2 regions of the Paenibacillus sp. QJM3NY_38 genome follow, and region 1 is predicted to be linked to the other one. Evidence: riboswitches for the same ligand, from Rfam matches in the RefSeq annotation. Region 1 holds a riboswitch; the other holds the start of a gene.
What was found. A riboswitch is a leader RNA that binds a small molecule or an ion and turns the genes downstream of it on or off. The one in region 1 is predicted to bind ZMP and ZTP.
Positions count from the first base shown of each region.

Region 2: another riboswitch for ZMP and ZTP. It lies ahead of AC0VZ8_RS24170 (DJ-1/PfpI family protein); the one in region 1 lies ahead of rpiB (ribose 5-phosphate isomerase B).

Region 1 covers NZ_CM149665.1:6,787,167-6,792,679, forward strand. Annotated here, with positions in the region: gene upp (uracil phosphoribosyltransferase) at 49-678, opposite strand; gene AC0VZ8_RS31580 (serine hydroxymethyltransferase) at 1,022-2,272, opposite strand; gene AC0VZ8_RS31585 (TIGR01440 family protein) at 2,364-2,948, opposite strand; gene rpiB (ribose 5-phosphate isomerase B) at 3,030-3,494, opposite strand; ZMP/ZTP riboswitch at 3,609-3,690, opposite strand; gene AC0VZ8_RS31595 (low molecular weight protein arginine phosphatase) at 3,782-4,369, opposite strand; gene AC0VZ8_RS31600 (manganese efflux pump MntP) at 4,423-4,986, opposite strand; gene AC0VZ8_RS31605 (L-threonylcarbamoyladenylate synthase) at 5,069-5,513, opposite strand, start outside.
Region 2 covers NZ_CM149665.1:5,219,120-5,224,632, forward strand. Annotated here, with positions in the region: gene AC0VZ8_RS24165 (helix-turn-helix domain-containing protein) at 182-2,428, opposite strand; gene AC0VZ8_RS24170 (DJ-1/PfpI family protein) at 2,744-3,355, opposite strand; ZMP/ZTP riboswitch at 3,416-3,497, opposite strand; gene AC0VZ8_RS24175 (hypothetical protein) at 3,665-4,432, opposite strand; gene AC0VZ8_RS24180 (carbohydrate ABC transporter permease) at 4,665-5,513, shown strand, end outside.

The DNA of each region.
Region 1 (5,513 bases):
CTTTGCTTGTTTTCAAATATCAAGACGTACGAGTGACTGGCTTGACTCTTATTTCGTGCCGTACAGCCGATCCCCTGCATCACCAAGGCCCGGTACGATGTAACCATGGTCGTTAAGACCCTCATCGAGAGCAGCAACATAAATGTCCACGTCCGGGTGAGCATCATGGACAGCCTTCACACCTTCCGGTGCAGCCACGAGGTTCATCATCTTGATCTGGGTACAGCCGCGTTTCTTCAGCACGTCGATAGCAGCGATAGCGGATCCGCCCGTCGCGAGCATCGGATCAATGACGATCAATTCCCGTTCCGTCACATCGGTTGGAAGCTTCGTATAATATTCAACAGGCTGAAGCGTTTCGGGGTCACGGAACAATCCGACATGCCCTACCTTTGCCGCTGGAAGCAGCTTGACAACGCCGTCCAGCATGCCCAGACCGGCGCGCAGGATCGGAACCAAGCCGAGCATGCGGCCGGAAATGACTTTCCCTTGGGTTTCAGCTACCGGCGTCTGCACGGATATCGATTCAAGAGGAACCTCCCGCGTAATTTCATAAGCCATCAAAGTCGCGACTTCGTCTACCAATTCGCGAAAGTCTTTTGTGTTAGTCCGCATATCGCGGATAAATGTAAGTTTGTGTTGAATCAACGGGTGATCACAAATCACCAATTTTCCCATGTCTGGTCCCTCCGGTTTGAGTACAAATGTTATTTCAATATGGGCGTAAATAGTTGTGAGCTCCATAAATCCTGTCTATTATATCATTCCCTATAGTCAATTGACACCTGCACGGGTCATGTTTTATTCCATGAGTTTTTGACCTTATAACGGAATCGGATCTTCTTCTGCCCTGAACCTAGGTTTTCCATTCTCGCCTATATTGATGCTAACCGCGAAAGGACCTGACTGGGAAAATAAGAGCATAGCAATCTGGCCAGAATGTTCATAGCTCCTAAAAGGACCCCACCTGCATCAGGCGGGGTCCTCTTATCATAGACTTCTTATGCGAAGGAAACTGTGATTAATATTTCATTTCAGCATAGAGAGGATATTGATCGGTAAGCTCAGCCACCAAACGGCCTGCTTTTTCAAGCGTTGCCTCGTCTTTCGGCTGCTTCAAAGTCATGGCAATAATTTTCGCGATTGTAACCATCGCTTGCTCATCCATACCGCGGGAAGTAACCGCAGGGGTACCAATACGGATACCGCTCGTTACGAACGGGCTGGTCGGATCAAACGGGATGGCATTCTTGTTCACGGTAATCCCGATGGAGTCCAGAACCTTCTCCGCGTCTTTGCCGGTGATGTCCAGATTACGGGTATCCACCAGCATCAGGTGGTTATCGGTTCCGCCGGAAACGATGTTCAGGCCTTCCTCGATCAGGGTATCGGCCAGCACTTTCGCGTTCTTCACGACATTCTCTGCATACGTCTTGAAAGACGGATCTAAGGCTTCGCCAAGCGCAACGGCTTTGGAAGCAATCACATGCATGAGCGGCCCGCCTTGTGAGCCGGGGAATACCGCTTTATCAATCGCTTGCGCCCAAGCCTTTTTGCACAGAATCATACCGCCGCGAGGTCCGCGAAGCGTCTTATGCGTCGTTGTCGTTACAAAATGGGCATGCGGAACCGGATTCGGATGAAGACCTGCCGCAACGAGTCCTGCAATATGAGCCATGTCGACCATGAACAACGCGCCTACGTCATTGGCGATGGCAGCCAGCTTTTCAAAATCAATAATGCGAGGATAGGCACTTGCACCCGCCACGATCAGACGAGGGCGATGCTTGAATGCCGCTTTGCGGACTTCGTCGTAATCGATAAGGAACGTGTCTTCTTGCACGCCGTAGGCAACGAAATTGTACAGAAGGCCGGAAGCGTTAACCGGGCTTCCGTGAGTCAAATGGCCGCCATGGGCCAGGTTCATGCCGAGCACGGTATCTCCAGGCTTCAGGGCTGCCAAGTATACCGCCATGTTCGCTTGGGCACCGGAGTGCGGCTGAACGTTGGCATGCTCGGCTCCGAACAATTCTTTGGCGCGGTCACGGGCGATATCTTCCACGATATCCACACGCTCACAGCCACCGTAATAGCGTTTGCCAGGGTAGCCTTCCGCATATTTATTCGTCAGCACCGTCCCCATTGCTTCCATAACCGCTTCGCTGACAATATTCTCAGAGGCAATCAGCTCAATGTTGCTGCGTTGACGCTTCAGCTCCAAATCCATCGCTTCCAATACAGCCGGGTCACTCTTCCGCAAATGTTCCATCATGTTCATATCCTCCCATAATCCATCGTTATTTTTTCTTGCAAACTTAAAAACTACAAGTAGTCATCATTGAAAAAGCGAGTTCTCATTCGAATCAATCGCACAGCGTGGAATCATCCCTCTGCTCGAGTCGGTACACCGCACGTTCTCCGCCGATCAGCTTGGGGCGGGTATAAGCCGCAGTTACGCGCGCCTCCCCGATATAACGCTCGGTCGGCCGGAACGGAACCGCCACTCTCCGCAAATGCATGCCGATCAGCGTCTCGCCGATATCGACACCCGCATGGGCTTCAATCGATTCCGCAAGGCAGGGCTCCTTCATGCTGCGGTAAGCTGCAGAAGCCATCGACCCGCCCGCACCCGGAATGGGAACTGCCGCCACTTCCGTCAAGCCCAGCCGCTCGAGCAGCTCGCGTTCCATGACAAGCGCACGGTTCAGATGCTCACAGCATTGATAGGCCACCGCGAAACCGAATTCCGCTTGAACCGCGGCAATGCCCTGGAGAAGCCGCTGCGCCGTTTCAAGAGCGCCGCCCGTACCGATTCGGCGTCCAACCACTTCACTGGTGCTGGCTCCGATGACCAGCACTTTACCCGGGCCTAAATCGGCCGCTTCGGCCAGTTCGCGGACAATACGCGCTGTCTGTTCGTTCAAGGAAACCTTGGAGATATCCGTCATGTCACAGTCCTCCCGATGATTTTTTCACAGAAGATGCTTCAATCCCATATCACGATAGCCGCAGCTGTATTACGCGTTCACTTATCGCGATTCATTCTTCAGGTAACGCTCCTCGATGGCCTTGATCTTGTTCACGCGGCCGACATGGCGCTCGCCATGACTGAAATCCGTCGTCAGCCATGCGCTGACGATTTCGGCAGCAAGTCCGGGACCGACGACACGCTCACCCAGCGCAATCACGTTGCTGTCGTTATGCTCGCGCGTCGCTTTAGCTGAGAACACATCATGTGTCAGCGCGCAGCGAATGCCCGGCACCTTGTTGGCCGCAATGCTCATGCCGATCCCCGTACCGCAGATCAGAATGCCGCGGTCCGCTTCACCCGAGACGACCTTCTCGCACACCGGAAGGGCATAATCGGGATAATCCACGGAATCGGAACAGCCGCAGCCCAGATCCTCCACCTCGTGGCCAAGACCCCGAATGACTTCCATTATTTCCTCTTTCAGACGAATGCCGGCATGATCCGTACCCAATGCAATTTTCATCTATGAAAAACCCCCTCGTATGTTCGCTTTTGCGTTTTAGCTTGTTTCATTATAACCCAAATCGGGCGCAAAAGACGAAAAAAGAGCAGTCGGCGCACGTATTGTGCTCCAAATGCTCTTTGCCCAGGCGACCGGCCGTATATTCCGATGCTCCATCGTGGTTTCATCCACTTCGTCGCCAGTTACACCGGATCATTTGTTTTTCACCTTCATCTTAAAGCAATACCCTGCGAAAGGCAAGTGGCTTTTTAGCCCAATGCAAGGCTTCATATCTCTAAAGGCAAGGCTTAGTTATACCGATCCGCTTCCAGCTTGTCCAAAAGACGGAACAACGCCGTCCGTATCTCTGCGGCCGTGGCTTCATATTCCTCCCGCGAGCCTCCGAAAGGGTCGGAGATATCGAAGCTCGGGATGCGCTGGCGCAGCTCGATCAGACGCTCCCGGTCACGGTCGCTGACATCGTGGCCCAGAGATCTGGCCAGCTCAAGCGCTGCATACAGACTATCCTGCTCCCGCAGATCGTCCAGCACCCGGCGGTCATCCTCAACAAACTCTTTCAGCGTGTGCATCTTGTCTGCGGCGTGCGGGAACTGCCTTATAGCATACTGCTTATGCGACTGGGTCAGTGTCAGAATCAGGTCCGCCCATTCTACAAGGTTCGCGGTCAACGGCTTGGACACCAAGCGATCCTGGATATCCTGGTCTCGCAGGATGGATTCCGCATGATGGGACACCGGCATTCCATCCACGGCCGAGACACCGGCGGACTTCGTTTCCAGCGGAATGCCCCGTTGTTTGGCAAGCTTGCGCAGCATGCCTTCCGCCATTGGACTGCGGCAGGTATTTCCCGTGCAGACAAACAATATATTTTTCACGGTCCGTTCCTCCCGTTCGTAGGTTCTTTGGGGTTATTGTAACAAATATTGCGTCAAAAAATAAACATGGTGCCAAAGATAACCAAAATCAGTCCGCCCAGCATTTCACCGTACTCCCCCAGCTTATTGCTTACCTGACGGCCAAGCAGCAAACCGAGAATGGACAGCAAACCGCCCACGACCCCGAAGGAAATTACGATTAACAGCACATCATCCACAAACATTCCGAGCGAAACGCCTACCGAGAAGGAGTCGATGCTGACGCTAAGCGAAAACAGCAGCATGCCTAAAAATGCGGTAGGATGTATTCGCTGTCCCTCTCCGCCCCGCAGGGCGTTATACATCATATGCCCGCCCAGTAAAAGCAGCAGCCCGCCGGCTGCAAGCCCTGTGACGTGGCCCAGTAACATGCCAACATAGCGGCCGGCAAATAAGCCCAGCAGCGGCATCAGCATGTGAAACAACGCGATCATAAAACTGATGCCCAGCATATGGCCTAAGCGCATACCGCCTCTCATTCCAACTCCGATTCCAAGCGAAAATGCGTCTAGCCCGAGTGCAACCGCCATCAGCAGAATCGCCGCAAGCTGTCCCGATTGGACAGACGCCTCCAGCATGCCCATTCCCCCAAGTCCCATGGTCTTGTACACCATATGCGGACAAGGGGTAAATGATGCCAACAGCGTTCATGCGGCAGCTTTAATTCACGTCGATGATGTGGTGTCCCGCGGCCTTCAGCAGCCGGTTCATGACGGCTGCTCCGAGGCCCTGCTCCGGGCACGCTTCGGCCAGGATGAAGGTTGCGCCTTCATCATCGAACCGGCGCAGGCCGGCGTACAGCCGGCGGGCCGCTTCCTCCGGCGCGGCCAGGCTGCCGAGCGAGACGGCAACGTCCGCGCGGTAGTGACCGATGTGCTCGTCAAACGACAGCACGCCGGTCACCTCCCCGCGCCGGGCAGCCGCCTCAAGCTCGGCCGCGATGCGTGCCGACACCGCGTCGGCACGCGGGCCCTGCACCACGCACATCGCACCCTTCGGTGCGTAGTGCGTGTACTTCATGCCCGGCGAGCGCGGCGCCGGGCTCTCCGCCTCCCCGGCGGCGCGATGAAGCGCCGGGTCCATGCGCACGCTTGCCGCAACCGCG
Region 2 (5,513 bases), 1.6 Mb from region 1:
AAGGTCCGACAGGCCGTAAGGGCGAATAAACCTTTTTCCGTGGCTAAACCTATCTCCGTTTACAGCAAAAAGCCCGCGGGACGGTTCATCCGCAGGACTCTTTTGCTTGGTTATATATGCATGACCTGGTCAGAAGGATTCTCTACTTGATTCAGTACGCATGAAGCAGTTAGAAGGATCGTTAGTTCCCGTAATTCTGCTGCTTATAAGCAGCCTGCTCACGGTAATCCCCCGGTGACATCCCCATCAGCTTTTTAAACATCCGGCCAAACGAGATGGCATTGGAATACCCAACTTCGGTCGCGATATCTTGTACAGGCAGCATGGTCTCCTCGAGCAGCTTCCGGGCATGGTTCATCCGCAGCTCAATTAAATAATCCACGAATTTCTGGCCGGTCTCCTCCCGGAACAGCTTGCTCAGCGTCTTCCAGTTCATATTGAAGCGTTCGCTTAAATAATTGAGAGACAGATCCGGATTGCTCGAGTTCTGCTCCATAAACAAGCGCACCTTCTGAATCGTGTCCGCATGATTCCGGCCCTCCATGAGAGCGAGCATACTGTCGTACAGAGCGGATAAAGCCTCCCCGAACTCCTGTTCCAGCTGCTCCAATGTATCGGATGATTGAAGCGCGTTCCGTAACGCAGGCTGCCCCTCTGTCAGCCACAAATCCTGAAATTCTTTTGCCATGCACGACATCTCACGTCCGAGCGAGTACATCATGTAATCCACCAGGTTCACCACGCCGTCCCGGTCCAGCATGTTTTGTCCAATGTTAAGGATGAGGGCATTGTATTTCTCCTGCCAATCCCTGTTGCCGAGCCGGAAGGATTGAGCCATCGAACGGATCAGGTTCAAGAAATCAAAGGCATGGCCCCGCTCCTCCCCGGATACTTGGGTGTAATGAATGATTCGGTTCTCACCGAGGATCATTTTGTATTTCAATGCGGTGCGTGCCTGATCATAGGAGTCCGGGATATCCGTATATCGCTCTGTTTTCTCCCCCATACCAACGGTTATGGTCAGCTTCAGATGCTGCTCCACCCACTGGCGGGTCTGCTCAAGCAGCGTGACCACATGCTGTGCTGCGTCCTGGTCGTCCGCCATCGTCATCACGCCCAGCTTCGAAGTGGATATCCATTCTGTCCAAGCACTCGTTTCCTGCCCGGCTGCAATTTCTTGAACGACACTTTTGAGGGCAAATTTGATCAAATACTGGTCCTGCTGCGGGTACTGCTCGCAGAACAATGGATATTTATCGATTTCGATGACATTGACGATCTGTGATTCGGACAAGTCCGGCAGTCCCATGACGTCCCGCTGCTCATTCCACTGCTCCATATGGGACGGGTACTGCCCCTCCATCAGCTGCTGGAACAGATACGCTCTGCGCAGCAGCAAATCCTCCCGATGCTGCTGTTGAAAGCTGCTCGCCTGTTCCAGCATACTTTCGAGTGCCGATTCGATAAATGCGAACTCATCCTGTTTGCTGTTATGGATCAGCGCGCTCGTTTTAGACTGTGAATAGTTATGAATCCGGGACACGATGGCTTCAATCGGCTTATAGTTTCGGCGCGTAACCACTACGATCCAGACGACCCCGGCAACGCACATGAGCAAGCCAACGATAAACCAGATATTGTACAGCTGGCTGACGATACCGACCACTCTGCCTTGGGTAAGACCTCCCTCATATACCCACCCGGTATAAGGCGAAATCGCCTTGGAGACAAGCTCCCCACTCTCTGCCATGGAGGTACCGGGGAGCATGGACTGCCCTTGCGTATCCTTCATATGAATGAAACTAACATCGGGATTTACCATGCCCTGAATCATGTTTTGTATGGCGTCCACCTTGATATTAACGGCAATAACGCCTTTCCCATGGGTAACGAAGGGTGCATCTCGCACCAGGGTTACCACATGCTGCATGCTGTTGAAGCTGAACTCCCGGAAATTCCGCATCGCACTCCACTTTGCTTCACTATTGACCTGGTCCAAATAAGGCTTGAGAAAGTCATAATCCGCATAATCCTGCAAGTTGAACGAGGACGAAGTACTCAACACGAACTCATCCTGGGTCCGCACGAGCACCATGGAATCCACAAGCGGATTGGACACCTTGAACTGCTTCATGGCCTTCACCGCCTGCATGTTCAAATAGACGTTGTCCTGATCATCATGATTGAAAAATCCCGACATATCGGGGTTGAACAACAATTCCTGCACGAGCATCTGATCGATGGCCTTCAGCGAGTTGTCCACCGAACGCATCGCCTGATGAATCATCGTCTCATTGGCCTGAATCGCACCTTGCCGAGACTGTTCCCCGAGCATCTGGAAAAAGACAAAAAACACAAATGAAATCACGATAAAGAAGACCGGCATATACGATAAAAGCTGACGGTAAAACCACGCTTTTCTTCCCATAGGCATCCCCCTAAAGCGAATAATTCCTTATCTCATCGTCGATTTGAAGTAATTTCATCATAGAAGAATGAGCGGAGTTTACCAACACTTTTTTAAAGAGCGGAAGAAAAACAAGTCTAAAGCATCACGACTTCCATAGCATGGACGTGGTCATTAAACATATGTGATTTGAAAGCAATGAAGGGAGTTAACAAATTCAAAAAACTATTTGATTTTATGTTACATAATCTTGAAAAGACTATTTGTACTCCTCTTATAGATTTTTAACAAGTGCACAGCCGGCTGACATGCGCTTGAAGAACACGAACAATCATCTTATCCTCCTTTTGAAGAATAGTGCATATACACGTCTCTTAAGTTACCTGCTTTATAATATGGATACTCCATCTTCTGCTGAACTTGAAGAACTGTCTCCTTGGTCGTCAACATTTCGACCAAGTATAGCCCCAAGTCGATGGAAGCCGTAACCCCCGCACCAGTTACCGTATTACCATCACGCACAACACGAGCAGAAATCACTTCCGCACAATAAGGAGCCAGTAAATCATATGCTGATGAGTTGGTAGTAGCCCTTTTCCCATTCAGGAAACCAGCTGCGCCCATTAGCAAAGCCCCAGTACAAATAGAAATCTTATACGGTACAAGCTCCGCTGTCCGAACCCAGCTCATGAAATCCTCATCAAATCGAAGCGTTCTGGTTGATAAGCCCCCAGGGAAAAACACTAAATCAAATTCACCTAAATTAGGCAACACCGCATCGGACTTCATTTTAAGCCCCCGGTCATCCGTGATCTCCGGCCTGTCTGCACAAAACGTCCATGATACGTTTTCCTTCGCTTTCAGGATCGCTAGCCAGGTCACTGCTTCATAAAATCCAGCTAAGTCCATGCTTGTCATTCCATCGAATAACACAAACGCTATTTTCATCGCCGCTACCAGTCCTTTCATTCCTTGAAAAATAAATAAAGCGCTTGATCAAAAGATCAAACACTTTGCCCAGGCGTACGGCATATAAAATATGTGCTTCCTCGTGGTTCAATCCACTTTTACGCCAGTCACACATACCAGATATTTAATACTTAATATACATGATCTTTGTTCACATTGTAAATATATGGATTAAAGTAAAGAAGGAGCACCTGCCGCAGCAAACTGCTCCTTGTAAATTGACCTACTTCTCCCGTTAGTTGGGAAAACCATGCCTGCCAGTAATCAAAACATAACCGTTGACGATCCTTAGTCCTCTTGGAGAGAATTATGTCCTGTAAAATCCTCTTGGATCTTTTTCATTCTTTCAAGGTGTGGTTTCAACTGCCGTAGTATCTCCGCTTTATGTGACTCTATTTGATCTTGGAAAAACATGTGATGTGCGTCATCCTTAATCGACGTAATCGTTTCGTTTAACGCGCGGAGCTCAGTCGCCAATGAGCGCAAGGTTTCTCTAGTCTTGGCGTCTATTGTTTTAGGATTAGACTTCCAATACAAATAGCTTATATGGTATAACGGTGGCCATGTCCTTGCCTGAGTTGCAAGATAAAACATATCCTGCTGCATATTCGTTGTCATTGCCGTATTATTAACTGAAAGCTGAGGAACAGCATTGTTTCTGAAGGTATCGCTAAATTCAATGATTGTTAACAGTTGCTCATCGATTTCTTCCGCTTGGATCTTCGCCTTATCGATCAATTGCCGAATCTTAGCAGGATCTTCATTTTCCTTCGACTCACTAATTGCCATTAAAGTGTCAGCAAGCGGATTCATTTCAGAAGCGTGCTTTACTAAATAGACAAATGCCGAGTCGTTCTTCTGCTGATACAGTGAATAGAGGTCATTGTATTTTACAGATGATTGGTTTTCCAAATGTTTGTACATCGCAGCGTTTATTAATATGAAAATAATAAGTATTAGTACGTAGATCTTTATGTGCTTGGGCAAAGGGGACTTCCTTTCTGAAACATTTAATTGTCCTGGTAGCGTAAAACATTCAAAAGAATAGTTTAGCATGGAATTCATCACCCATAAATGGATAATATATTCCACTAAACTGCCCGTTTGCTTTAATGGGATGCCAAGATGGATTGACCTTAGGCAACCTTGTAATCGGGCATGTATTCACTTTCTCCTGAACTTACTTATTAATCATTCAATAATGAAAGAATTTGTACATCTTTCGCCTACAGGCCTGATTTTCATCAGGATACAATGGAAGCTATCAATAGGCGAGAGGTGATTAATCATGAATGCACAAACGGCACAGCCGGTGGGCAAGGTCAAGCTGGACAAGAATATGAAAGCGGTTGCCAAAACACTCAAAGGGCGCTGGAATGCTCCGTTAGCCGGCTACCTGTTCATCGCTCCCTGGCTGCTGGGCTTTCTTATTTTACAGCTGTGGCCCATTATCCAGTCCTTCTATTTATCCTTCACCGAGTATTCGCTGCTGGAGCCGGCCCGCTGGATCGGACTTGAGAACTACCAGGATATCGCTCACGACCGGCTCTTCTTCAATTCGCTGAAGGTGACATTTCTGTACGTGATCGCTTCCGTGCCGCTGAAACTGCTGGTGGCGCTGGCTGTAGCCCTGCTGCTGAACCGGAACATCCGGGGCATATCCTTCTACCGGACGATCATTTACCTGCCCTCTCTGATCGGCGGGAGCTTGGCGGTGGCCGTGCTGTGGCGCAATATTTTCGGCCTGAACGGCTTCATTAATGAGCTCGTGATTTGGGTCGGAATCGCCCCCAAAAATTGGATCGGGACCCCTTCTACCGCCCTCGGCACCTTAGTACTGCTGACGGCCTGGCAGTTCGGTTCATCGATGATTATTTTCCTTGCCGGTCTCAAGCAAATCCCAAGTGAGCTGTATGAGGCCGCCTCCGTGGACGGGGCCTCGCCGCTCCGCAAGTTCATCCGGATTACCCTGCCCATGTTGTCCCCGGTCATCCTGTTTAATCTGATCATGGGCATCATCAACGCATTCCAGATGTTCACATCGGCTTTTGTTGTCACGAATGGAGGACCGGTCAATTCAACCGAGATGTTTGCCCTGTTCCTGTACAATAAAGCCTTTGGATCCCTGCAGATGGGC